3 regions of the Cupriavidus sp. 86D6 genome follow, and region 2 is predicted to be linked to each of the others. Evidence: predicted binding sites of a transcription regulator. Region 2 holds the regulator's gene; each other region holds the start of a gene.

Evidence for each region. The regulator sigma-54, encoded in region 2, starts transcription at its own class of promoters, with help from an activator protein. The targets are predictions, from matches to a motif close to TGGCANGNAANCTGCTTT.
Region 1: the regulator sigma-54 is predicted to act here: its motif matches at 1,507-1,524, upstream of AC3G88_RS23890 (ethanolamine ammonia-lyase subunit EutB).
Region 3: the regulator sigma-54 is predicted to act here: its motif matches at 1,601-1,618, upstream of AC3G88_RS09520 (pilin).

What each region holds. Positions count from the first base shown of each region.
Region 1 is NZ_JBYPSB010000014.1:91,045-94,320, forward strand. It holds gene AC3G88_RS23880 (FadR/GntR family transcriptional regulator) at 1-193, shown strand, start outside; gene AC3G88_RS23885 (AI-2E family transporter) at 306-1,403, opposite strand; gene AC3G88_RS23890 (ethanolamine ammonia-lyase subunit EutB) at 1,586-2,968, shown strand; gene eutC (ethanolamine ammonia-lyase subunit EutC) at 2,987-3,276, shown strand, end outside.
Region 2 is NZ_JBYPSB010000013.1:22,269-25,544, reverse strand. It holds gene ptsN (PTS IIA-like nitrogen regulatory protein PtsN) at 1-205, opposite strand, end outside; gene hpf (ribosome hibernation-promoting factor, HPF/YfiA family) at 705-1,058, opposite strand; gene AC3G88_RS22800 (RNA polymerase factor sigma-54) at 1,109-2,590, opposite strand; gene lptB (LPS export ABC transporter ATP-binding protein) at 2,799-3,276, opposite strand, start outside.
Region 3 is NZ_JBYPSB010000003.1:110,351-113,626, reverse strand. It holds gene AC3G88_RS09530 (LysR family transcriptional regulator) at 1-892, shown strand, start outside; gene AC3G88_RS09525 (YnfA family protein) at 1,117-1,434, shown strand; gene AC3G88_RS09520 (pilin) at 1,672-2,181, shown strand; gene AC3G88_RS09515 (tripartite tricarboxylate transporter substrate-binding protein) at 2,255-3,253, opposite strand.

The DNA.
Region 1 (3,276 bases), on a different contig from region 2:
CATGTTGCGCGAACACATCACGATCAACGGCACCGGGCTGCGCGAGGCCGACGGGGAATCGTCGGACCTGCTGCTGCGCCAGCACCGCACGCTATGCGAAGCCATCCTGGCGCGCCGGCCCGAAGAGGCGCGCACGGCCATGCAGACCCATATCGACTTCGTGCGCAGCAAGGTGGACGGCGAAAGCGCCTGAGCGGGCGCCGTTGGGGCGCGGCCGGGCGGCTTGCGGGCGCTGTCGGCCGTAATTGGTCGTACCAGTTGCTGCGTACCCGTTCCCAATGGAATCAGGGACTTGGCGCGGCGGGTTACACCAGCCCGGAATTCGTCAGCTCGCGCTTCGCGTAGGCGTAGAAGATCGGTCCGGCAATCACGCCGGGGATGCCGTACAGCGTTTCCATCACCAGCATCACCGTCAACAGCTCCCACGCGGCCGCCTGTATACGCGCGCCGATGATGCGGGCGTTCAGGAAGTATTCGAGCTTGTGGATCACCACGAGGAAGAACAGCGACACGATGGCGATCGGCAGCGACACCGACAGCGACGCGATCACGATGGCCGTGTTCGAGATCAGGTTGCCCAGCACCGGCAGCAGCCCGGCAACGAAGGTGATGGCCACCAGTGTCTTGGACAGCGGCAGGTGCTGATGGAACAGCGGCAGCGCCACCAGCAGGTAGATCGACGTCAGGATGGTGTTGATCGACGAGATCTGGATCTGGGCGAAGATGAACTGGGCGAACGACTGCTGCAGCGTGCGCGCGCGGTCGATCAGCGCCCCGGCCAGCGGCCGGCGGTTGGGCCGTGAAATGGCGCGGTACAGCGCGACCATGGCGCCGATGATCAGGCCCAGCAGGATATGCAGCAGGGTGCGGAGGATATCGGTGCCCAGCCGCTGCGCCATCTGGGCATGCTCGCGCATGGCGCCCAGCAGCGTGGTGACCAGTTCCTCGGTGCCGCTGGGCAGGTAATCGCTCAGCCAGGTGGGCAGCTGGGTCCGGGACTGGTCGATGATGTCGGCGGCATGGTCCAGCAGCCGCTCGACGGTGGCGCTGTCCACGTTCAGGAAATGCACCAGCGCCCAGATGCCGCCGGTCAGGGCCAGCACGATGATGGCGGACAGGATGGCCACGGCCAGCGCATCGCGCCGGGAATGGGTCAGGCGGGGCGCCAGCACGTCGACCAGCGAATACAGCAGCAGCCCCGCCAGCAGCGCCGCCACCAGGTTGGCATGCATGACCAGCAGCAGCGCGCCGGCGGTCAGGACATAGGACACCGCCGTGACGCTGAACCCGCTTCCCGGCGCCAGGCGCGGGCGGGCCGATGACGGGGAGGGCGGGGATGAGGACGTGGCGTCGTTCAGGGCGCCATGGTTGGCGCGGTCTTCCGGGTTTTCCAGCTGCGGCATGTCTCGGCTGAGCACGATTGAATTGGAATGAGTAGGCGGATTGTCGACGTGGCGCGTAACAATGGCAAGACAGCTTGCGCAGACAAGCGATCCTGCCCGCTCCGGGCGTGGAACTTGCATCGTCGCCGTGGCCTATATTGGGGAGCAGAAGACGGCGCAGCCGCGCCAGGAGACCGCCTGCCATGGCCTTTACCCAGACCGTCGGCGTCCGCCGGCATGTGTTTGCCGACCTGCGCACGCTGCTGGCCCGCGCCAGCCCCGCGCGCTCGGGCGACGCGCTGGCCGGCATCGCCGCCGCCAGCGAGGAAGAGCGGATGGCCGCCCGCATGGCGCTGGCCGACATGCCGCTGGCCCGCTGCCTGACCGAGGCGCTGATTCCGTACGAGGACGACGAGGTCACGCGGCTGATCGTCGACAGCCACGATGCGGCGGCCTTTGCCGAGATCGCCAGCCTGACCGTGGGCGACTTCCGCAACTGGCTGCTGCGCCACGAGACCGATTCGGCCACGCTGGCACGGGTGGCACCCGGTATCACCCCGGAGATGGCGGCGGCCGTCAGCAAGCTGATGCGCAACCAGGACCTGGTGGCGGTGGCGCGCAAATGCCAGGTGGTGACGCGCTTTCGCGGCACGATCGGCCTGCCCGGCCGCCTGGCCGTGCGGCTGCAGCCCAACCATCCGACCGACGACCCGCGCGGCATCGCGGCGTCCATCGTCGATGGGCTGCTCTACGGGTGCGGCGACGCCACGATCGGCGTCAATCCGGCCGGCGACAACCTGGGCACCATCGTCACGCTGCTGAAGCTGATCGACGATATCCGGACGCGCTACGACGTGCCCACGCAATCGTGCGTGCTGACCCACGTCACCCATACGCTGCGGGCCATGGAGCAGGGCGCGCCCGTTGACCTGGTGTTCCAGTCGGTGGCCGGCAGCCAGGCCGCCAACGCGGCGTTCGGCATCTCGCTGGCGCTGCTGGACGAGGCGCGCCAGGCGGCGCTATCGCTGGCGCGCGGCACGGTGGGCCACAGCGTGATGTACTTCGAGACCGGCCAGGGCAGCGCGCTGTCGGCCAACGCCCACCACGGGATCGACCAGCAGACCATGGAGGCCCGCGCCTATGCCGTGGCGCGGCGCTTCGAGCCGTTGCTGGTCAATACGGTGGTGGGCTTTATCGGCCCCGAGTATCTCTACGATGGCAAGCAGATCATCCGGGCCGGCCTGGAGGACCATTTCTGCGGCAAGCTGCTGGGCGTGCCGATGGGCTGCGACGTCTGCTACACGAACCACGCCGAGGCCGACCAGGACGACATGGACACGCTGCTGACGCTGTTCGGCGTGGCCGGCATCAACTTCATCATGGGCGTGCCGGGCGCCGACGACATCATGCTGAATTACCAGAGCACGTCGTTTCACGATGCGCTGTACCTGCGCGAGGTGCTGGGCCTGCGGCCCGCCCCGGAGTTCGAGGCATGGCTGCAGCGCATGGGCATGCTGGACAGCGCCGGCCGCCTGCTGGCACCTTCCGCGCGCCAGCCGCTGCTGAGCATGGCCGACTCGCTGTGACCCGATCAGGAGACATCGATGCCGAATCGTCCAGCACCCCCGGAGCATCCCGCCGATCCCTGGCAACGCCTGCGCCAGTTCACGCGCGCCCGTGTGGCCATCGGCCGCACCGGCCATGCCCAGACCACCGAAACCGTGCTGGCGTTCGGCCTGGCCCACGCGCAGGCACGCGATGCGGTACACCTGCCGCTCGATACCCAGGCCATCGACGCGGCGCTGCGGGATGCCGGGCTGGACACCGTGCATGTCCACAGCGCCGCGCAGGACCGCGACCAGTACCTGCGTCGCCCGGATCTGGGCCGCCGGCT
Region 2 (3,276 bases):
GGCCGTGCGGAATGGCGACGCCGGCACCGAGGCCGGTCGAACCCAGCGATTCGCGGGCGAAAAGGTTGTCCGTGACGGTGGCGCGGGCCACACCATGGTTGTTCTCGAACAGGAGCCCGGCTTGCTCGAAGACCCGCTTCTTGCTGGTGACGGTGACGTCGAGATGGATGTTGCCGGGTGGCAGCAATTTGGCCAAACGATTCATGGGCGATGCACGAGAAGTCAGGTTGGCGATACGGCGCACAAATGCCGTCCCGCCGGATGGGGCAATTCAGGATATCGAGTGCTTGGTGGACGCCCGCATTGGAACGTCCGGCTCATTATAGAGCAGGGCCACAGCGCGCTTGTGCACTGCAGCGCCGGCGCCGCGGGTGGTGCCGCGGATTGGCCGGCCGGATTGCCCACCCGGATATTGCCGCCGGCGCCCGCATGATCTTCCGTCACGTGGCCTGCCGTTCGGGTCACCGGGACCGTTCTGCCTGTCGTTCTTGTATGGCGCAGCATACACCGAGCCGCGCAAGATGCGAACACCCCCGGCAAATCAATTGGTTTCGGCCGTGGTGGGAAGGTAACGGAGAATGTCAGCCCGACGCGGGCGCGCAGCCATCAAAAAAGCCGCGCAGATGCGCGGCTTTGCTCTCTTCCTGTCAGTCCTCTCGGGGACGCTGACGTCCGCCTCGAGGGGCAGTCAAGGATTTGCCAGCCTATTGTTGCTGTAGCTGGGCTTCAGCCATCTGGTACTTGACCGCTTCCCGGTCATGACCCTGCACGCGGTCCTTGTAGCGGATCACCTGCCGGTCGAGCTTGTCGACCAGACAGTCGATCGCAGCGTACAGGTCTTCATGGTGCGCTTCGACGAAGATGTCCTTGCCCTTGAGATGCAGATTGATTTCCGCGTACTGACGCTTGTCCTTTTCCTTGTGGTTGTCGACAGATAGCAGCACGCTCACGCCAATGACCTGATCGAAATGCCTGACAATTCGCTCCAGTTTCGTTTCCACATACTCACGCAGCGGCGGCGTGATGTCGAGGTGGTGTCCACTGATCTTGAAGTTCATAGCGCTTCTCCTTCTGAAAGAGCCGCACCAGGCAGGCGGTTGCGGCTCGGCTACAAAGACTTGCGGAGATTGACTGCGGGGATCTTCAGTGCTTCGCGATATTTGGCCACCGTGCGGCGTGCGACCACAAAGCCCTGTTCGCCCAGCAATTCGGCGATGCGGCTGTCGGAAAGAGGATTCCTGGGTTCTTCGGCTCCTATCAGTTGCTTGATCAGCGCGCGGATCGCCGTGGAAGAGGCCGCGCCGCCCGTCTCCGTGGAGACGTGGCTACCAAAGAAGTACTTCAACTCGAAAGTACCCATTGGCGTGGCCATGTATTTGTTCGTGGTCACCCGGGAAATGGTCGACTCATGTAAACCGAGTGTATCGGCAATTTCCCGCAAAACCAAGGGCCGCATCGCTATTTCGCCGTGCGAAAAAAAGTTCTTCTGACGCTCCACAATTGCCTGCGCCACACGCAGGATCGTGTCGAATCTTTGCTGGATGTTCTTGATAAGCCACCGCGCTTCCTGCAGCTTTTGCTGCAGTCCCGCAGCCCCCGCTTCGCCTTTTGCACCGCGCAAGATCTGCGCGTACATGTCGTTGATGCGCAGGCGCGGCATCACATCCGGATTCAGCTGGGCAATCCAGCCGCTGCCGCTCTTGCGCACGAACACGTCCGGCACCACGAAATCGGCCTCGGGGCGGCTGTACGCATGTCCTGGGTACGGTGCCAGCGAGCGGATCAGGTCGTGCGCCGCCTTTAGTGCAATTTCGTCCACCTGCAGCGCTTTCTTGAGGCGCGTGTAATCCCTGACCGCCAGCAGTTCAAGATGATGGTTGACGATGGACAGGGCCAGTTCGCGCTGCGGATGCTGCAGCCGTTTCAATTGCAGGCTCAGGCATTCGGCGGCATTGCGCGCGCCCACGCCGGGCGGATCGAAGCTCTGCAGCAGCGTCAGCATCGCCTGCACTTCTTCCACCTCGAATTCGAGTTCTTCGGGCAGTTCGGTGCAGATTTCCTCGAGTGACGCACTCAGGTATCCGTCGTCGTCGAGCGATTCGATCAGGAAGATGGCCAGGCCCTTGTCGCGCGCCGAAATCTTGAGCGGCGTCAGCTGTTCCATCAGGTACTCGCGCAGCGTGGGGTCCGCGTCACGCAACTGCATCGGCGTCTTTTCGTCTTCGTCGTTCTGCGGGCGGCGCGCGAAGTCGTCGAGGCTCCAGTCGTTGCCGTAGTCCTCGGCACCGGAATCGCTGAAGCCTTCTTCCTCGCCGCCGGACGCATGTTCGCTGCGATCGTCGCCGTTGGCCTGCGGTTCGGACGGGGCCGGCGCCGGGGCGCTTTGCAGATTAACGGAGCCGTCAGCCGCCACGCGCAGCGGGCTTTCGATCCAGTCGTTCTCGCGTTCCAGCAGCGGGTTTTCCGTCAGCGCCTGTTCCACCTCCTGTTGCAGTTCGAGCGTGGAAAGCTGAAGCAGCCGGATGGACTGCTGCAGTTGCGGCGTGAGGGCCAGATGTTGGGAGAGGCGGAGCTGAAGCGAAGGTTTCATGCGACCTATTCTATGCGCATCTTTCCGTTGTTGGAACGGAATTTGCTACAACCTATCGCTTCGGCTTCCTGATCGGCAACGGCTTTGAAATAGCCGTGGGCAAGTGCGGTAAAAATGACCTGCCGATGACCTGCCGATGACCTGCCGATGACCTGCCGATGACCTGCCGGAAACCTGTCGGCAGTGTGGCCGCGGGGGCGGCCGCGCCTTACATGCGGAAGTTTTCGCCCAGGTAGACGCGGCGTACCGACTCGTTGGCGATGATTTCCTCGGGCTGGCCGGCGGCCAGCACGGTGCCTTCGCTGATGATGTACGCGTGGTCGCAGATGCCCAGCGTTTCGCGCACGTTATGGTCGGTGATCAGCACGCCGATATTGCGCGCCTTCAGGAAGCTCACGATGCGCTGGATTTCGCCCACGGCGATCGGGTCCACGCCGGCGAACGGTTCGTCGAGCAGGATGAAGCGCGGGGACGACGCCAGCGCGCGCGCGATTTCCACGCGGCGGCGCTCGCCGCCCGACAGCGACAGCGCCGGGTTGTTGCGCAGATGGGCGATCTGCAGGTCGTCGAGCAGCGAATCCAGGCGGCGTTCGATTTCGGCCTTGGGCAGCGGCTTGCCGTTTTCCACCTGCAGTTCCAGCACCGCGCGGATGTTCTCTTCCACGTTGAGCTTGCGGAATACCGAC
Region 3 (3,276 bases), on a different contig from region 2:
TCTGCGCCATTTGCCGCTGCTGCTGGCGCTGGAGCGGCAGCGATCCGTGTCGCGCGTGGCGGCCGAGATGAACCTGTCCCAGCCGGCCGTGACCAAGGCCCTGCGCGAGATCGAGGACATCTTCATGACGCCGCTGTTCACGCGCACGCGCAACGGCCTGGAGCCCACCGCCACCGGCGCTGCCGTGCTGAGCCACGCGCGCATGACGCTGGCCGATGCCGAGGCGCTGGGCCGGCAACTGGCGGTGATCGAGGCCGGCCGGCGTGGCCGGCTGCGGCTGGGCGTGATCCCCTACACGGCCCGCGCGGTGCTGGACGCCGCGCTGGCGTACGGGCTCAACCAGCAGCCACGCCTCTCGGTGGTCGTGCGCGAGGGCACCACCGACGAACTGGTCGGCGCGCTGCGCCAGCACGAACTGGACTGCGCGATTGCGCGCTCGTTCTACCTGGCGGGGGAAGACATCGTGCAGGAGCCGCTGTACCGGGAAGAGCCAGTGCTCGTGGTACCTTCGCGGGCCAGGGCGCGGCTGTCGCGCGGCGACCTCGACTGGAAGCGGCTGGCCGAACTCGACTGGATTCTGCCGCCGCCGCATACGCCGGTACGCCGTACGATCAATACGATGTTCGCGGTGGCCGGCGTGGCGCCGCCGCTGCCGATCGTCGAAACCTACTCGATCAAGCCGATGGCCACGCTGCTGCGCAGCCAGCCCGACGCCATCACCATCGTGCCGCGTGCCGTGGCCGCCGAACTGATCGAACTGGGCGACGCGGCGACGCTGCCGTTTTCCCTGAGTTGGGATTTGCCGCCTGTGGGCGTGATGTGGCGGCGGGAGTCAGAGGAGAACGATCTGGTGAAGCCGCTGGTGGCGGCGTTGAAGGCGGCGGTGGGGTAGTGGGATTTGGGGGCGGTGGATGGGGATGGGCTTGCCCTCTCCCCCAACCCCTCTCCCATTTCATGGGAGAGGGGAGAACACCACGAGGCCTTCAAAGGCTTGCGTTTTGCTCCCCTCTCACGCCGGCGGGAGAGGGGCCGGGGGAGAGGGCATCGAGGTTCAGCTTGCCGGCATATGGCAATTTGAACCGCCAGCACCTTCCATCAACCAAGACAAACAATCCAATGAAGACCGTTGTGCTCTACGTCCTGACCGCCCTGGCCGAAATCCTCGGCTGCTACCTGCCCTACCTTTGGCTGCGCCAGAACGCCAGCCCCTGGGTGCTGCTGCCCGGCGCGGCTTCGCTGGCGGTCTTTGCCTGGCTGCTGACCTTGCACCCCGACGCCTCGGGCCGGGTCTATGCCGCCTACGGCGGTATCTATATAGCAGTGGCCATCGTCTGGCTCTGGCTGGTGGACGGCGTGCGGCCCAGCATCTGGGATATGACAGGTGTCACAATCGCCGTCGCCGGCATGGCGGTAATCGTGTTTCAGCCGCGCTGAACTCAGATTAAGGGCGAATTAAGCGCCACTTTTTCTGACAAAATCCGTCACTTTATGCATCTTGAGCCACACCCTACCAGAGTGGGGTGACAGGATTTGGCAGACACATCTGGTTACAGGTGACAAGAAATCTCACATTTCAACGATTTCTAGCCGAAATGTGACCTGGCACACCTGTTGCTCTATAGGACCCCGACAGCAGCTGCTGTTCTCAACTAATTCAAAGGGGTCAATTCCATGAAAAAAGCACGGATGGGAATCCACCAACGGGTCCAGAAGGGTTTCACGCTGATCGAACTGATGATCGTGGTCGCGATCATCGGTATCCTGGCTGCGATTGCGATTCCGCAATATCAATCGTATGTCGCGAAGTCGCAGATCAATCGCGTGATCGGTGAAACGTCGGCGCTGCGCACGGCTGTCGAAACCTGCCTGAATGAAGGTCGCACGACTGTTGTGACGTCGGCAAACCCGGGCGCGACGGAGTGCAATCCTGGCCGCACCGTATCGACCTTGCTAACTAACGCTGGCGGCATTCCTGTCGTCGTGCTGACGACTGACCCGATGACCATCTCGGCCACATTGGGCAATACGGCATCGGCTGCAGTCTCTGGCGCCGTCATTACGTGGAACCGTGTGGCAAACACCGGCAGCTGGAGCTGCAGCATGACCGCTGGCACGTCGTCGAGCTGGAGCGCAAATTACGCTCCGGCAAGCTGCCCGATCGTTGCTCCGGCAGGTGGTTAAGTAGAAATAGGCCACATCTGAAAAAGCCCCGGACTTTCCCCGGGGCTTTTTTCATTTCTGGCCGGCGATGAAGTCACCCCGCCTCCCCCCGCATCCCAATCTCCCCGATCAGCTTCCCATACCGCGCGTTGTCCGCTGCCACCATCCGCGTGAACTGGGCCGGTGAATCGCTCTTCCGAAGTTCCCCCGCATTGGCCTTCATCGTCGCGTCTAGCTTTCCGCTCCCCTGCAGCGCCGCCACCGCATCGAATAGCCGTTTCGCCATGGGCGCCGGCAGGCCGGCCGGGGCGAACAGGCCGCTCCAGTTATCGAGTACGAAGCCCGGCGGCAGCGAATCGGCCAGCGTCGGCACGTTCGGGAAGTAGCTGGTCCGCGCGGCCGATGACACCGCCAGCGCGCGGATCTGGCCGTTGCGCAGGAACGGCGCCGCCGTGGACATCACCGGCATGCCGAACTGCGTCTGGCCGCTCAGCATCGACGTCAATATCTCGCTGGCGCCCTTGTACGGGATATGCACGGCCTCGACATGGTGCTGGTGCAGCAGCGATTCCACGGCCAGATGCGAGACGCTGCCCTTGCCGCCCGAGCCGTAGTTCAGCGCGCCGGGCTTCTGCTTCATCGCGTCGATCAGCTCGCGCGCCGTCCTGAAGGGCGACGACGCCGGCACCGCCAGCACCACCGGGCCGCCCGACAGCGCCGAGATCGCCGTGAAGTCGCGGGCGGCGTCGTAGGGCTGGTCCTTGTACAGATGGACGTTGATCACGTGCTGGTTGGCCAGGATACCCAGCGTGTAGCCATCGGGCTCGGCGCGCTTCAGCGCCCGGGCGCCGATGATGCCGCCGGCCCCGCCGATGTTCTCCACCACCAGCGGCTGCCCCAGCACCGGCGACAGTTCCGCCGAGATGGTGCGGGCGATGGAATCGGGCGCGGTGCCCGCGATGAACGGCACGATCAGCCGGATCGGGCGCGACGGATACGGCGCGGCGGCCACGGCCACGCGGCTCATCACGCCCCCCAGTGCGGCGGCACCGGCTGCGGCGCCTGCCGTACCCAGCCATTGACGACGATTCATGTTGTCTCCTGTGTTTTTTGATG